DNA from 4 places in the Paenibacillus sp. J22P51 genome. Region 1 is predicted to be linked to each of the others. Evidence: riboswitches for the same ligand, from Rfam matches in the RefSeq annotation. Region 1 holds a riboswitch; each other region holds the start of a gene.
What was found. Region 1 has a riboswitch for cyclic di-AMP ahead of AC58QC_RS29165 (resuscitation-promoting factor). Riboswitches for the same ligand answer to the same signal wherever they lie in the genome.
Positions count from the first base shown of each region.

Region 1 (3,417 bases):
CGGGCTATTCGCGTTGGTAATTGCGGTACATCTACAAACCAATTAAAGAAGGCGTAGAGTCTAGCTTGCTGCTGCTTTTCTTTGGCAATCAGATAGTCCCATCCGATCACATATTTAGCTGCGTATCGAAAGGCAAGCAGCCAAATGAATACAAGCAGAATCGCTGCTAGGCTGGCCCATAAGCTGCTATAGTGAAATTGGATCGTAATGAGGGCAATAGATGCCGCCCAGCGAAAACTGACAGACACGAATCTTGTTCGTTCAGCGGCAAATCTTCCTTCCTGCCAACTGGCTAATAGGTTAGCTACTTTTAATAGAAGTAATAGAGCTAGCATGAGCAGAAATGGCTGTGAATCGGCACCTAAACAGTGGCTATAAAGCGGCCGTAATGTGACCCAAGCGAGAAATAACCACGCACCCTGAAGTGAAAAGCTATACAGGAAGCTGCTTCGAAAATAGACACCCATTTCATGCTCTATCCGCAATAGAAACATTCGATCGGCACTGCGGGTCAGTGTTCGAATAGGGCTTGAAGTGACGAGTGGAACGAGCACGAGCAGCACGATCCATAGGTACGGATAATCTGTCGGAAGACGCTGTAATGTTTTTGCATAATAATAGGAAGAAACGATGACAAGAAACAACAAAAAGCCGATAAAGTTACTGCGTGCGGCATACTGCCAATACCCCATGGATTCCTTCATATAATGTTGGAAACGCTGTTTCCATAATGCGTGTGTGTTAAATGCATGTGTAGTATCGGTTAAGTGACTCATGCCAGGTCTCCTTGAACAAGCTTGTAGAAGATGTCGTCTAATGACGCCTGAGGCAGCTCGGTTTGTGCGCGTAATTCGACTAAATCTCCCTGCGCAACCATGTGACCTTTGTGGAGAACGACATAGGTATCGCAATATTTTTCAATTGTAGACAAAATGTGTGAGGAAATGAGGAATGATGCGCCTTTTTGTTTCATTTTAACCATTAGTTCTAGTAAGGAACGAATCGCTAAAGGGTCGAGTCCGAGAAACGGCTCATCGATAATATACAGAGAGGGCTCGATTAGGAACGCATTCATGATCATGACCTTTTGTTTCATCCCTTTGGATAAATGACTGGCGAAGCTGTTCAGCTTGTCCTTCATTTGAAACTGCTCTAATAGGGACTGGGATCGTGCTTCGTAGTCCTCTTTGGAAATGCCATAAGCCATGGCTGTAAGCTCAAGATGTTCGCGAATCGTAAGCTCTTCGTATAGCTCCGGACTTTCAGGCACGTAGGCATATGTCGCTCGGTAAGGTATTGGATTTTCGGCTAGGGTTAAACCGTTAATGCGAATGGTCCCTTTTTGCGGTTGAAGCAGCCCGAGGATGTTTTTGATGGTCGTACTTTTACCTGCACCATTGAGTCCGATTAGCCCCATCATTTCACCTTGGCGAATCGAAAAAGTGAGGTCATGGAGAACGGGCTTGTTGGGTAAATAGCCACCGAATAAAGCGTTTACCTGTAAGATGGGAACCATCTCAATTGCCTCCCTAAATAGCAAATTATTGGTATTTTTTGATCAAATACTTCCAGAATCATTATAAACAAATTTGCATTTTTAGCCTAGTTTTGGTCATTATGCATTAAAAAAACGAGTATACGTACGTTAAAGTTAGACACATGTAGATATAAGTGGGTTATATTTGAAAAATAATCGAAATTTAAGCGATTTAGCCCTTTTTAAAGGGTGTTAATCCCTTTACAGGTTGAGATTAACAGCGTAATATACTTTTCATAATAACTTAATATCCAATTTGCCAATTTTCCATTCGCTGAGTTCCAAATGTGGAAACGGGGGAACCACTGCAAGCTTAATGAGCATTCAAATGCGGTTAAGTAAGCAGAGAGTAACAGGGGTGAATCATAGACGTCAAACAAGCAGTTTGCGTCTACGTAGGGCGACTCTCACGTCCGAATCCGTCAGCTAACCTCGTAAGCGTAAGAGAGGTAACGATTGTCGTGCGTGCTATTTGTATTTCACTATGCAAACTAAGCCAGCGAGAAGAGTCCTCTTCTTGCTGGCTTTTTGTCCTCATACAGGGTTTTACACAGATCGGAAGACATAAAATAACCCGGAATTCATAGGATGATGAATAGGTAAAAGGGGGGGACGACCAGATTCAGCGAGTTAAGCAGGCTGATGATGGCGAGCATGTTAAGTTAAACTAAAAACCTTAGTCGCGTCAAATTTAATCATGCTGTAACCTGGCGGCGAGGCTTTGAAGGAGGACCGAAGAAGTGGGCAGTATCTCAATTAGCGAGACCCATGTAAAACGATCATCCAGCATGTCCTTCGCATTGCGATGGAAGCATGAAAACTTGCGTTTGATTTTAAGCCTAGCTATAATCTCAATCGCAATGACTTTCATGTTTTTGGTGTTGTTGTACGGAACGGCTACCAAGAGCGTATCCGTGGTTGTGAATGGACAAGAAACTATTGTGCACACGAAGCAATGGGTCCTGCAACGCCTACTGGATGAACAAGCCATAACGATTGGTGAACACGATGAAATTTCAGCTGCACTCACGACCAAGCTCAAGGGTGGAGACAAAATTGTAATCGAGCATGCTTCACCAGTTCAATTGACTGCTGATGGAAAGACCACCACTGTTTACACAACTGCAAGAACGGTAGAAAGTGCATTGCAACGTTTAAATATTGCACTTGGGGAGAACGATCGTATTTCTCCCGAACCGACGGCCGCTCTTAGCACAGGCGATGAAATCAAGATCGTCCGTGTGAAAAAAGAGACGGAGGAAGTCTCTGAACCGATCGCATTCGAGACAGAGAAAAAGAATGACGCGTCTTTACTTAAAGGGAAAGAGCAAGTGGTCCAAGAAGGTAAAGCAGGCGTTCTGGTGAAGAAGAAAGAAAAGACTTTCGAGGACGGTGTATTAGTCGCGGAAGCAGTTGTGGGTGAAGAAGTACAAACAGAAAGCGTTAAGAAAGTAGTTTCCGTAGGAACGAAAAATCCTGTGGTCGTTCTCTCCGCCTCTTCACCGAGCGTGGATGAGGTTTCCAAGAATGGTGTGACCTTCGGCTACAAACAAATCCTCAAAAACGTGAAACTTACTGCCTATTCAGCGGACGCGGAGTCGACAGGCAAAACCGAGGGCTCCTCTGGTTATGGTAAAACCTACACAGGAACTACTGTAACTGAAGGGCGTACGATTGCCGTTGACCCGAAGGTGATTCCACTGGGTTGGTGGGTATACATTGAAGGCATTGGTTTCCGTCGTGCTGAGGATATTGGCAGCGGTGTGAAAGGTCAAATGATCGATGTGTACTATGAAGATCATGCTTATGCGAATAAATTCGGAACGAAACAAGGGTACACGGTGTATGTGGTAGGCCCCACAAAACCGTCCCAAAACTAA
Region 1 covers NZ_JCAUAZ010000025.1:46,621-50,037, reverse strand. Annotated here, with positions in the region: gene AC58QC_RS29175 (ABC transporter permease) at 1-776, opposite strand, end outside; gene AC58QC_RS29170 (ABC transporter ATP-binding protein) at 773-1,516, opposite strand; cyclic di-AMP (ydaO/yuaA leader) riboswitch at 1,800-1,993, shown strand; gene AC58QC_RS29165 (resuscitation-promoting factor) at 2,278-3,417, shown strand.

Region 2 (3,417 bases), on a different contig from region 1:
GGAGAATTCGTTGAACTATGCCAAATCGCTGTCCCCAGATCAGATTATCGCGGTGTATGTGGCTTTTGAGAGAGATGATGAGAAAAAGTTTGAGGAGAAATGGATTAAGTGGCAGCCTGATGTGCGTTTAGTCACGTTGCATTCCCATTATCGAAGTATTGTTCATCCGTTGACGAAATTTATTGATACTGTTGAACATAAAGCCGCGGAATCTAATTACCGGGTAACCGTTATCATCCCCCAGTTTATACCGAAAAAAAACTGGCACAATATCCTTCACAATCAATCGAGTTTGCTGATCAGGGCATTCCTGCTGTATAAGCGGAATCTTATCGTAACGACGGTGCCGTATCATTTGAAAAAATAACATGCCTGAAAAGGGTAGTACTACTTCACAGTAGGGCTACCCTTTTTCATTAAGTTTTCCATCTGATGCTCTTCACTCACCCGTTTCATGAATGCATGAAGCTCTTCCTCTGTTTCACAAATGGCTGTATGCTCCAACCAAACAAAGAATTTCTTCTTAAGAATGGCTGAAGCATGAAGGGGGTATCTGTCCCGAGATTTAATGATATACAAACCTGAGGAAACTTCATTCCATGGTGACTTGAAAATCGTACGAATGGATAATCGAGTCCGAGTCTCCCAGTCCTGTTTCTTTTGCTTGTTTCTTATCGACTCATACATTCTCATGATGATCTGATGATCGGATATTTCGGTCCATTAGCCATAATACACCGAACCACTCATAATCTAAATCAATCGGATTCAACAAATGGGGTAGGATCCCTAAATAATAACGGGGGGAGGAAGTCATGACATTTCTCCTTCTGACTCTTTGGTCGTAACAGCGGAACTGCCAAAAGTCACTTTGCTTGATTGAAAACCATCACTTTTACGAAATAATTGTAACGTTGAACCGTATAAAAAGGGGGTAAAGAATCGATAGCAATCGTATAAAAATACAATAAAAAGGCAAATCTACTGATTTTCTCAAAGCCGTGGGAGTATAGGCTAATTACTACGAAATGACAAAAACGGAAGCGAGCCGAAGCATTTATATCAAAAATGGATGTTTTTTTAATTTGGATCCGCTTTCATTTGCCTAATTAGCTGGAAAATACCAAATAAAGTCCCTCCACGGCGTTTTACAATCTTAGCTATAAGGCGTAACATTCGGTTCAACAACAGATCATGTTAAAGCATAACGCTGAGTTCCCGTAAGGGAAACGGGGGAACCAATAGAAGCCGATTGGATACAGCATCGGTTTCTCGGGGTGAATCTAAAGCAAGCGCAGCTTGCTAAGGTAGGGCACTTCCAAGCCCGAATCCGACAGCTAACCTCGTAAGCGCATTGGGAGAGAACCGCCTTCTTTTCGTGCCTTCAACAGCGCGTGTATTAACGCTGCTCCGAAGCCCGAGAGTAGAGATTCTCTGCTCTTTGGCTTCTTTTTGTTGTTCACAATTGAGGAGAGTGAATCTATTATGTATCCCGAACCCCTGACTCTAATAAGAGAATCAGATGAATGACGAAGGAATGTAAGATTACCCGCATTGAATGTTTTCGATTTGATTGTGAATTATCCGATAAACTGGATCCTGGGCATGGTACAGACTGTCAATGCGGTTTACTGACGATTTCAACGAATCTTGGAACATGCGGTTTAGGGCAATTCGTGATTCCATGCGGCAACCTTAAAGGGGATTTCGTTCAATGGGCGGCAGTTTTCCAGAAGCTCAAAGGTTTAACCCTTAAGGACGGTTTGCAGTACGTTCATCAGAAACAAGAGGCATGGGGAGAAGTACGAACACATTTAATTGCATCTGCACTAACGAATTTATCTGAAAAGCTAGAGAACTCATCACATGCAAGTGAACAAGAACTATCTTGCCTATCTGATCGCACTTATTTATTTGATCATTCTGGGGCGTACGTCTCTTTCTAGGGGCGACGCTTGTTGGCAAATTAAAAGAGCACCTCCATCCACTTGTGATACGAGTGGTGAGGTGCTCTTTTAATTTAGCTAGGATTGGCTGGGACGAGAATATATTTTTATACTTTTTTTATACGGATGCTATAGATTCTTTACCCCCTTTTTATGCGGATCGGCGTTACAATGTTTCAGGAAAGGGGGCGGTGATCGTCATGCAAAGTGATTTTTTGCTGATAGCTGCGCCAACCAAAGCAGGCGAGGAGTTTATGAAACATACGAAATTGGTTGGCCTTCCTTTTGTTGCATTAACTAACAACAAGATGGAGAGAATCAAGTTAGAGAGTCAAGGAGTGAAACAAATTATCCAAGTGGATACTTCGGATCCTGGGGCGTCCATCATTCCCGATTTTCCGATTGGGAATGTCGTTCTGTTCGAGGAAAGCTTACCTTTATGCTGCAGGTATATCCGGATATGCCGTAGTTGGACCTCCAGGTCCATTTATGTCATCACGCAAAGCGTGAATCCCCGGTTAATTTACAAAGGATTGGGTGCTGATTATGTCATTTATTCTAAAAATGGTGATGTCAAATTTCTAATATCATCCCTTAAAACAAATAAAACATAAGTTTGTCTGATTTGAAGGAGGTGTGTCATGTACAACGATGTAACGATGATATTATTATTTGCACTAACTTTTCTAGGGTTTTGGGGATTTGCGAAATATTGTGAAAAAGCGTAAAGGAGGTAACCATATGATTGTTATAGGACTCATTGGATGTGCCATTATGGTATATCTCGGTTTTGTTTTAGTAAAGCCAGAGAAATTTTAATTATAGAATATGAACTTATGTAAGCAGGGGGAGAACCTACTATGGGTATGGGATTGTTACAAGTAGTCGTCACACTAGGGATTATCATGCTTTTGGTAAAGCCTGTGGGAAGTTACTTGGTAAAAGTTTTCGGCTATGAAAAGAGTGGCCTTGATCGTGTTTTTGGTCCTTTCGAACGTGTATCTTATCGCATTATGGGCGTTAAAGAAGACGAAGCCATGGGTTGGAAAAAGTATTTAGGAGCTGTACTGTTAGTTAACTTTGTCATGATGCTGCTCATTTATGCAGTATTTCGGCTTCAAAGATACTTACCGCTTAACCCTGATGGTATAAGTAATATGCCTCCGGCATTAGCTTTCAATACAGCTGTTTCCTTTATTACAAATACGAACTGGCAAGCCTACAGCGGTGAAAATACCCTGTCATATTTCTCTCAAATGGTGGCCATTACGTTTCCGATGTTTACATCGGCGGCAACCGGATTCGCTATTGCCGTTGCATTCACACGCGGTCTAGTTGGCCGTCAAGATAATCTTGGGAACTTTTACGTGGATATAACAAGAGCGATTACACGCGTATTTCTACCGCTAAGCTTCATTGTTGCTTTAGTTTTAGTGTTTCAAGGTATTCCACAAACATTACTAGGAGCCGT
Region 2 covers NZ_JCAUAZ010000016.1:63,741-67,157, reverse strand. Annotated here, with positions in the region: gene AC58QC_RS25275 (APC family permease) at 1-367, shown strand, start outside; cyclic di-AMP (ydaO/yuaA leader) riboswitch at 1,199-1,368, shown strand; gene AC58QC_RS25270 (hypothetical protein) at 1,527-1,946, shown strand; gene AC58QC_RS25265 (hypothetical protein) at 2,147-2,560, shown strand; gene AC58QC_RS25260 (potassium-transporting ATPase subunit F) at 2,688-2,765, shown strand; gene kdpA (potassium-transporting ATPase subunit KdpA) at 2,813-3,417, shown strand, end outside.
Region 2: linked by a shared signal. The riboswitch ahead of AC58QC_RS25270 (hypothetical protein) and the one ahead of AC58QC_RS29165 (resuscitation-promoting factor) in region 1 are both predicted to bind cyclic di-AMP.

Region 3 (3,417 bases), on a different contig from region 1:
TGTGCGTACCTAACGCAATGCTTATTTCTTTTTTCAACATATGACACCACTCCTTGTAAACGTACTGCGAAAGAACGTGATTATTTAGCACTAGTATACCATGGTTTTAATTCAGGCATGGTAAATGAGGTATTGGCTTGATGACAAGCTTGAGATTTCAAGCTTATTTTTTTGTTTCAAAACATTTCCAGTAGCGTTTGCGTCAAATCAGTAGATGGAACGGTTAGGGGGAACAGAAATGAAAATAAGGTACGGTCGAATGTTGTTCGTATTGAGTTGTTTGTTGCTTAGTTCATGCTCGGATTCGAGGTACGATATAGACAAAGGGACCGCAAAAGGAGACGTCATTAATATTCATGGCAGAATCATTAATCTTGATCGTTTCAATCAATTTTTGAAAAACGTTGAAGGGCACGTTGAGAGTCAGATTCGGATCATGCAAATGACCATTGAGGGGGATCCGATTTATTATGATTTTGCTTTTAAAAAAGATAAGATTTCTTATACTTATGATAATTCAGAGGACAAACATGGCAGCAAACAACGACTGAAGACGGAATGTACACGTATTGTTTCTGAGAAAGTAGAACGAGGTGTTTCATATAAGCTGGATGGTTGTAAGGATGTTGCGATTGGGGAGACTTTTAGCTTTGTGGCAGCGGGTAGTGGGGGATAGTGAGATTAATTCGAGGAGAGAGATAAAATGAAAAAGTTTTTGCTTGGGTTGACCTGTGGAATACGTACCTATTCGTTTTATCGGCGAGGGGTTAGGATTAGGCGTTTCATACAATTCACGTGATCATGTTATTTCATTGATGAATGAACCAGCAAGCTTTGCAGACGAAACGGCTAAAAAGGTATGGCAAATCCAATATCGATTGAACGTTGGGAATGATCAAAAATACGTAAGAGAACTTCTTGGTAATCCTGCGGCTGAACGAACAAATGATGATAAGCAGCAAGCTGTATGGCGTTATGATATTTTACCTTCCGCAGACTATCAGTACTTAGGGCTAAATATCGATCTTAAAGGGATTGAGCAAGGGGAATTAGGTGGACAGATAGTCTTAACATGGTCAGATGAAGGGAAAGTTGAGAAAGTTGAACTTTGGTATTCACAAGGGAAAGATAGACAAATCTATACTTATTTTATCTATCCGGACGGTTCAACAGCTGGGGCTAAATACGAGTAGATTATGGTGAATAGGAGTTAACGGGATCTAAATGGAAAATTTTGAGTCATGTATTCATTGATTTCACATGATACAATCTTTAAGATCCATTTTGGATCAAAAACTTAGAAGGCCGAAGCTTTTATGAAGCACGGGGGACCCAATCTTTGGGGTGAAGCCGCAATCTCGCGGCCGGGTGATTACTCTTTGATCCGAATCCGACAGCTAACCTCGCAGGCCGCAAAAAGGAGAGGTTTATTTTGAAACGTTACAAAAAGCTTGTAGTTACTGGTGCACTAGGTTTGACCGTCCTTATGGGAGCGAATGCGGCATTTGCTGCAACGGGAACTCATACGGTAGCGGGCAACGATACCATGTGGTTAATCTCCAAGAAGTACGGCGTTAGCCTATCTTCACTTATTAAGGCAAATCCTCAAGTTGCCAATCCCAACGTTATTTGGTCGGGGATGAAGCTCAATATTCCTGGAAGCACAAGTACAACTGCACCTGTCAAACCACCGGTTACGACTGCGCCTTCGCAATCTACTTTTGCAAGCCAAGTGGTTAACCTTGTTAACCAGGAGCGTACTAAGGCTGGACTGAAGCCTTTGGCCAGTAACAGCGCATTAACCGCGATGGCATTGGATAAAGCGAAAGATATGTACAATAACGGGTATTTCGATCACACATCACCAACCTACGGCTCTCCTTTTGATATGATGCGCTCCTACGGCATTAGCTATTCCTATGCGGGTGAAAACATCGCTAAAGGTCAACAAACGCCACAAGCCGTCATGACAGCATGGATGAACAGTGCAGGTCATCGTCAAAATATTCTAAGCCCCAACTTCACTCAAATCGGTGTTGCCTATTATAACGGTGAGTGGGTTCAGGAGTTCATTAGTAACTAATGAGTAATGAGTATTGCAATATTAAATACAGCAATAAATCGCGGCAGCCTTCCATTGGGAGGCTGTTTTTTATTTATAACAAAGTCAAAGGAGATTAGTTATTCTTGTCGAATTGGGTTTTATCTGCGGGATTGGAGTTTTTGCTATGCCTAAATCATTTCTACATTCAATATCAATCGTTGTCATAATGGGATTAACAGCATGTGAATCGTCCGTCGTTCCAGCTGAATTGCTACCAACTGCAAGTTCGGCTATTGTAACACCCATTTTGCCTAGCGCTTCACCACAAAATGTAACCAATGTGAAACCGAAGTCAGTTGAAGAAATTATGGACTTTCTCGTACAGAATGTAGATGAAATAAAGAAATACAAACAAATGATAGAAGAAGCCAATATATCAAAAGTCATATTTTTAAGTGATGGTTTAATAAATATCCCAGAAAGAACAGGAAAGTATTACGATTTATACATAGGAGAGAGTTTCAGTGATCATGTTGTTAGGTGGCAAACGTTTTATGTCAGTGAGGATATGAAAGAGATTCTTATTGTGGATGTAATTACGGGTTATAATTTAACCTTGGAAGAGTGGAGAAAACGCGCTCAATGACTTAACCTTACCGTAAGAAACGTATGGTTTTCTGGTTATTCTTTGCTTTTCACTCTTACTATCAAATATGTAATCAAATGAATCAAGAGGTGCAACCAGTGATAAAGGTATTCACAGAAATTGAAATTGAAGCAGCGATTGATGTTTGTTTTGACATGGCAAGTAATATTGATATACATACGCAGACTGTCTGGCCTCACACCAAGGAACGAGCGATTGCTGGAACAACAACAGGCATGATAAGCGGCGGGGAAACGGTCACTTTTGAGGCGCGGCACTTTTTCATTAGGCAAAGACATACTTCACTCATTTCAAATTACGTTCGACCCTATCGCTTTGTTGATGAAATGCTGCAGGGTACTTTCAAAAGTATGAGACACGAACATGAATTTATTGATTTAGGTAATCGAACCTTAATGAAGGATACCTTATATTTCGAAGCTCCATTGGGCTGGCTCGGATGGGTAGTTGAGAGAGTTGTCTTAAAGAAATATATGATGAGATTTTTGACATATCGGAACGAACAGTTAAAGATTTTAGCTGAAAAAGGTTAGGATAAGGAGCTAGCTATGTTCCAGTTTAATGGTTGGGCTGTTTTAAGGTATCACACACATGATACCGATTCCAGACTGCAAGATCTTAGGATCGCTGAGTTGAAAAGCTTAATTTCTGAACTTGATGTGGAAAAGCTAGTCACGCTTAAACAACGTAATGGGCATGACTCTGT
Region 3 covers NZ_JCAUAZ010000007.1:259,842-263,258, forward strand. Annotated here, with positions in the region: gene AC58QC_RS17490 (DUF84 family protein) at 1-40, opposite strand, end outside; gene AC58QC_RS17495 (DUF4362 domain-containing protein) at 239-676, shown strand; gene AC58QC_RS17500 (hypothetical protein) at 732-1,193, shown strand; cyclic di-AMP (ydaO/yuaA leader) riboswitch at 1,294-1,427, shown strand; gene AC58QC_RS17505 (CAP domain-containing protein) at 1,433-2,083, shown strand; gene AC58QC_RS17510 (hypothetical protein) at 2,229-2,690, shown strand; gene AC58QC_RS17515 (SRPBCC family protein) at 2,789-3,244, shown strand; gene AC58QC_RS17520 (Imm7 family immunity protein) at 3,260-3,417, shown strand, end outside.
Region 3: linked by a shared signal. The riboswitch ahead of AC58QC_RS17505 (CAP domain-containing protein) and the one ahead of AC58QC_RS29165 (resuscitation-promoting factor) in region 1 are both predicted to bind cyclic di-AMP.

Region 4 (3,417 bases), on a different contig from region 1:
GTTGTACCACCACCTGGCGGGAATGGCGCCGGCGGCATGGAATATCCGACCTTGGTCACCGCTTGGGGCGCCAACGACAAAGATCCAGACTTAGAACTGGAACGTGTCGTCGTCCATGAGATCGGTCACCAATTCTTCTACGGGCTTGTCGCCAGCAATGAATTTGAGGAAGCTTGGCTCGATGAAGGCTTCACCTCTTATGCAGAAGATAAAGTCATGGAAGCTGAATATGGCGATGCGCCTAATTTGCCTGTCGAATCCAGCTACGTCACCTCACCAAATGGGCTGCAGAAGGACGCATGGGCCTACACAGGCCATGATCAATATGCGGAAAATGTGTACACACGCGGCAAGCTCGTACTGAAAGCGATTGAGCAGCAGGTCGGCACCAAAGTCATGGATAAAATTATGAAAACCTATTTCCAAAGATGGCAATTCAAGCATCCCTCGACGAAGGATTTCCAACAGGTTGTGGAGGATGTCAGCAAAACGAAATGGGATGATTTCTTCAATCAGTATGTGTACGGCGAGATGATGATGGATTATTCCGTCGCGAGTGTCAACGTTCGGCCTCAGGGCAGTAAGGGATCCGAGACTTACGAAAGCACGGTTCGCATTGTTAAGCATGGCGGCAACTCGCCGGAGGTGCCGATTCTGTTCCATTTTGCAGATGGCACAACGCTTGATAAAACATGGGATGGCAAGGAAGGCAGCATCGAATTCAAATTAACGCATACATCCCCTGTAGACTGGGTGCGAATCGATCCTAAGTACACGCTCATACTCGAAAATAAGCACATCAACAACTTCTATCAAACACATTTAAATACTAAGTGGCAAATTCGGTGGAATCTCGGCATTATTCAACTCCTGCAAGCCATATTCGGCTCAGTAGCCTGGTAAGGACTTGGCTTACTTCTTATGACAAACTCTGAGGAGGGACCCTCGTTGGCCACCTATATCAAATCCGGCTTCAGGGCAGCTATGGCGCAGCCTTTTGCCACCATTATTTTATTCCTATATCAAATGGGTTGGGGTATTCTCCTGTATAAGCTTGTGCAGGGAATACTCATCCCCCTCATGCATCGTTTCCCTGGCGCTGAGCAGCCCAAACAGGCATTGCAGATCTTTCTAGCTGAAGGCCAGTTTCAGTTACTCAAAACAGATCTTAGTTATTCTTATCTATGGTGGTTCGCTGCTCTCTTGTGTGCCCGCATGCTGCTAACCCCCCTCTTAAATGGTGGTGTTTTCTATTCACTAACACACGTTCACCAGAATGCTGGTTACCGTTTCTTTCGCGGGATGAAGCAGCTCTTGCTCCCTTTCCTGCTTGTGTATCTTATCCGGATCGCACTTACCCTGCTTCCACTCATCTGGATATTCCCCAAAGCCACTTATATTCTAGGGCATAGCACTTCCTACGAGCAGGTTGTTCTCAAGCTTCTGCCCTGGATTCTCAGCTTACTGGTCTACGGATTTCTCCTTCAGCTTCTGTTTATGTATGTCCAATTCGCGATCGCAGCCAAGTTAGGTATCACATCGACTGTCATCTCTTTCTTTCGACATTCGCTGCCGATTGTCGGACTTGCCATTACCCTTTTACTCTTTTCAGGACTATTGGCAGGGGTCACGGTCACCGCCACCTACCTGTGGGCAGGTCTAGCAGCGCTAATCATTTACCAGCTGTACCCCCTCTTCCACATTTTCATCCAAATCTGGGGTATTTCCTCCCAATATCAGCTTCTTTCTGCCAAAATATCCAATTAATATCCAGCAAAACAGCGAATAGGCAAACATTCTCCCCTTCTCATTGAGAAAGGGGCTTTTTTTTGTCTTTTTTCCGAACTATTTCACTTATTTTCAGCCTATTTTTCAAACATAAAAGAGGAATTTCATTTTTTATGACGAATAAAAAGGACTAGCATCAAAAACCAAATATTTCATGCCGAATTCCTCAGTTTATGGGGAAACGGGGGAACCACTCCGGGTGAATTGATCTTGCAAGACAGGGATCATAGGGAACCTTCAACCGAACCCTCCAGCTAACCTCGTAGGCACCGGAAGGAGACAAGCAGTTGAAGAAAGTTGTTGGTCTTGTATTTAGTCTTGTTTTGTTTTTGAGTGTTAGTGTAGGAAGCGTTTTCGCAGCATCCGATATGGATAAAGCGGTAGACGAGCTTGTAGGAACTCCTTACAGATGGGCAGGAACGACAACCAAAGGATTCGATTGCTCTGGTTTCACGTCCTACTTGTTCGGCGAGTTCGGCATCGATATTCCACACAGCTCCAAATCACAAAACGGCGAAGGCTACTGGGTTGACAAAAAGGATCTTCGTAAGGGCGATCTTGTATTTTTCAACACGGATGGCAGCGGTATCTCTCATGTAGGGATGTACCTCGGAGACGGTGAATTCGTTCACTCCGCTACGAATCAAGGTGTTGTTAAGAATAAGTTGAGCGAATCCTATTATGCGAAGCGATATGTATCCGCCAGACGAGTTCTGTGGGATGATATCTACAATCAACTAACTGCTGAATCCAAGTAATGTTCTCGGCACAGATTGAAGCCCTGCAAGCTTAGCTCGTAAGAGCGGCTTGCAGGGCTTCATTCATTTGAACGGGTGTATCGGCGTATACTAGAAAGTAAACAAGTTGAGTACACAAAGATTAGTAATAGCCCTGGGCTTTGAGGAAGGATTGGCTGGTATGGACACCACACAAAATAATACAACACCCCCATTTCCCGGTATTATACGATCCATCGACGAGATTAGAGCAGATATTGGGGAGCCGCATCCTGCGGTTCAACATAAGGTTATCAATCAAATCGACGAGCACGCACGTGCATTCATCGCAAAATCGCCTTTATTCTTCTTCTCTACGTCGAATGCGAATGGCTCGAGCGATGTGTCCCCCCGCGGGGATGCTGCAGGATTCGTACGGGTTTTGGATGAACGCCGCTTTATCTTCCCAGAAAGACTTGGCAATCGCCGACTAGACTCGATGCAAAATCTGCTAACCAACCCGGAAGTCGGCCTCCTGTTCATCATTCCAGGTGTTGAGATGGTACTCCGCGTCAATGGTCGCGCTTGGCTGACGAAGGACGAGGAACTGCTGTCGACTATGCAGCTGAACGGGAAGTCACCGATCGCCGCTGTCGGCGTCGAAGTACAAGAATGCTTCGTGCATTGCAGCCGCGCGCTCAAGCTGTCGAAGATTTGGGATCAAGCTACGTGGGTATCCGAGCAGGAACAGCCGGACGGAATGGATATGTTCCGTGCGCATGTCGCGTTGAACGGGATTGCTTTGGAGGAGTAAGGTAAAGAGCAATTATACAAAATGTGTAACTTGACATAATATGTTAGCCAGCCTATAATAACGGCATGTCGTTTTCTAGGGTTCCGCGGTGCGCAAACA
Region 4 covers NZ_JCAUAZ010000014.1:25,233-28,649, forward strand. Annotated here, with positions in the region: gene AC58QC_RS23855 (M1 family metallopeptidase) at 1-903, shown strand, start outside; gene AC58QC_RS23860 (hypothetical protein) at 949-1,767, shown strand; cyclic di-AMP (ydaO/yuaA leader) riboswitch at 1,934-2,072, shown strand; gene AC58QC_RS23865 (C40 family peptidase) at 2,076-2,546, shown strand; gene AC58QC_RS23870 (MSMEG_1061 family FMN-dependent PPOX-type flavoprotein) at 2,707-3,318, shown strand; guanidine-I (ykkC/yxkD leader) riboswitch at 3,383-3,417, shown strand, end outside.
Region 4: linked by a shared signal. The riboswitch ahead of AC58QC_RS23865 (C40 family peptidase) and the one ahead of AC58QC_RS29165 (resuscitation-promoting factor) in region 1 are both predicted to bind cyclic di-AMP.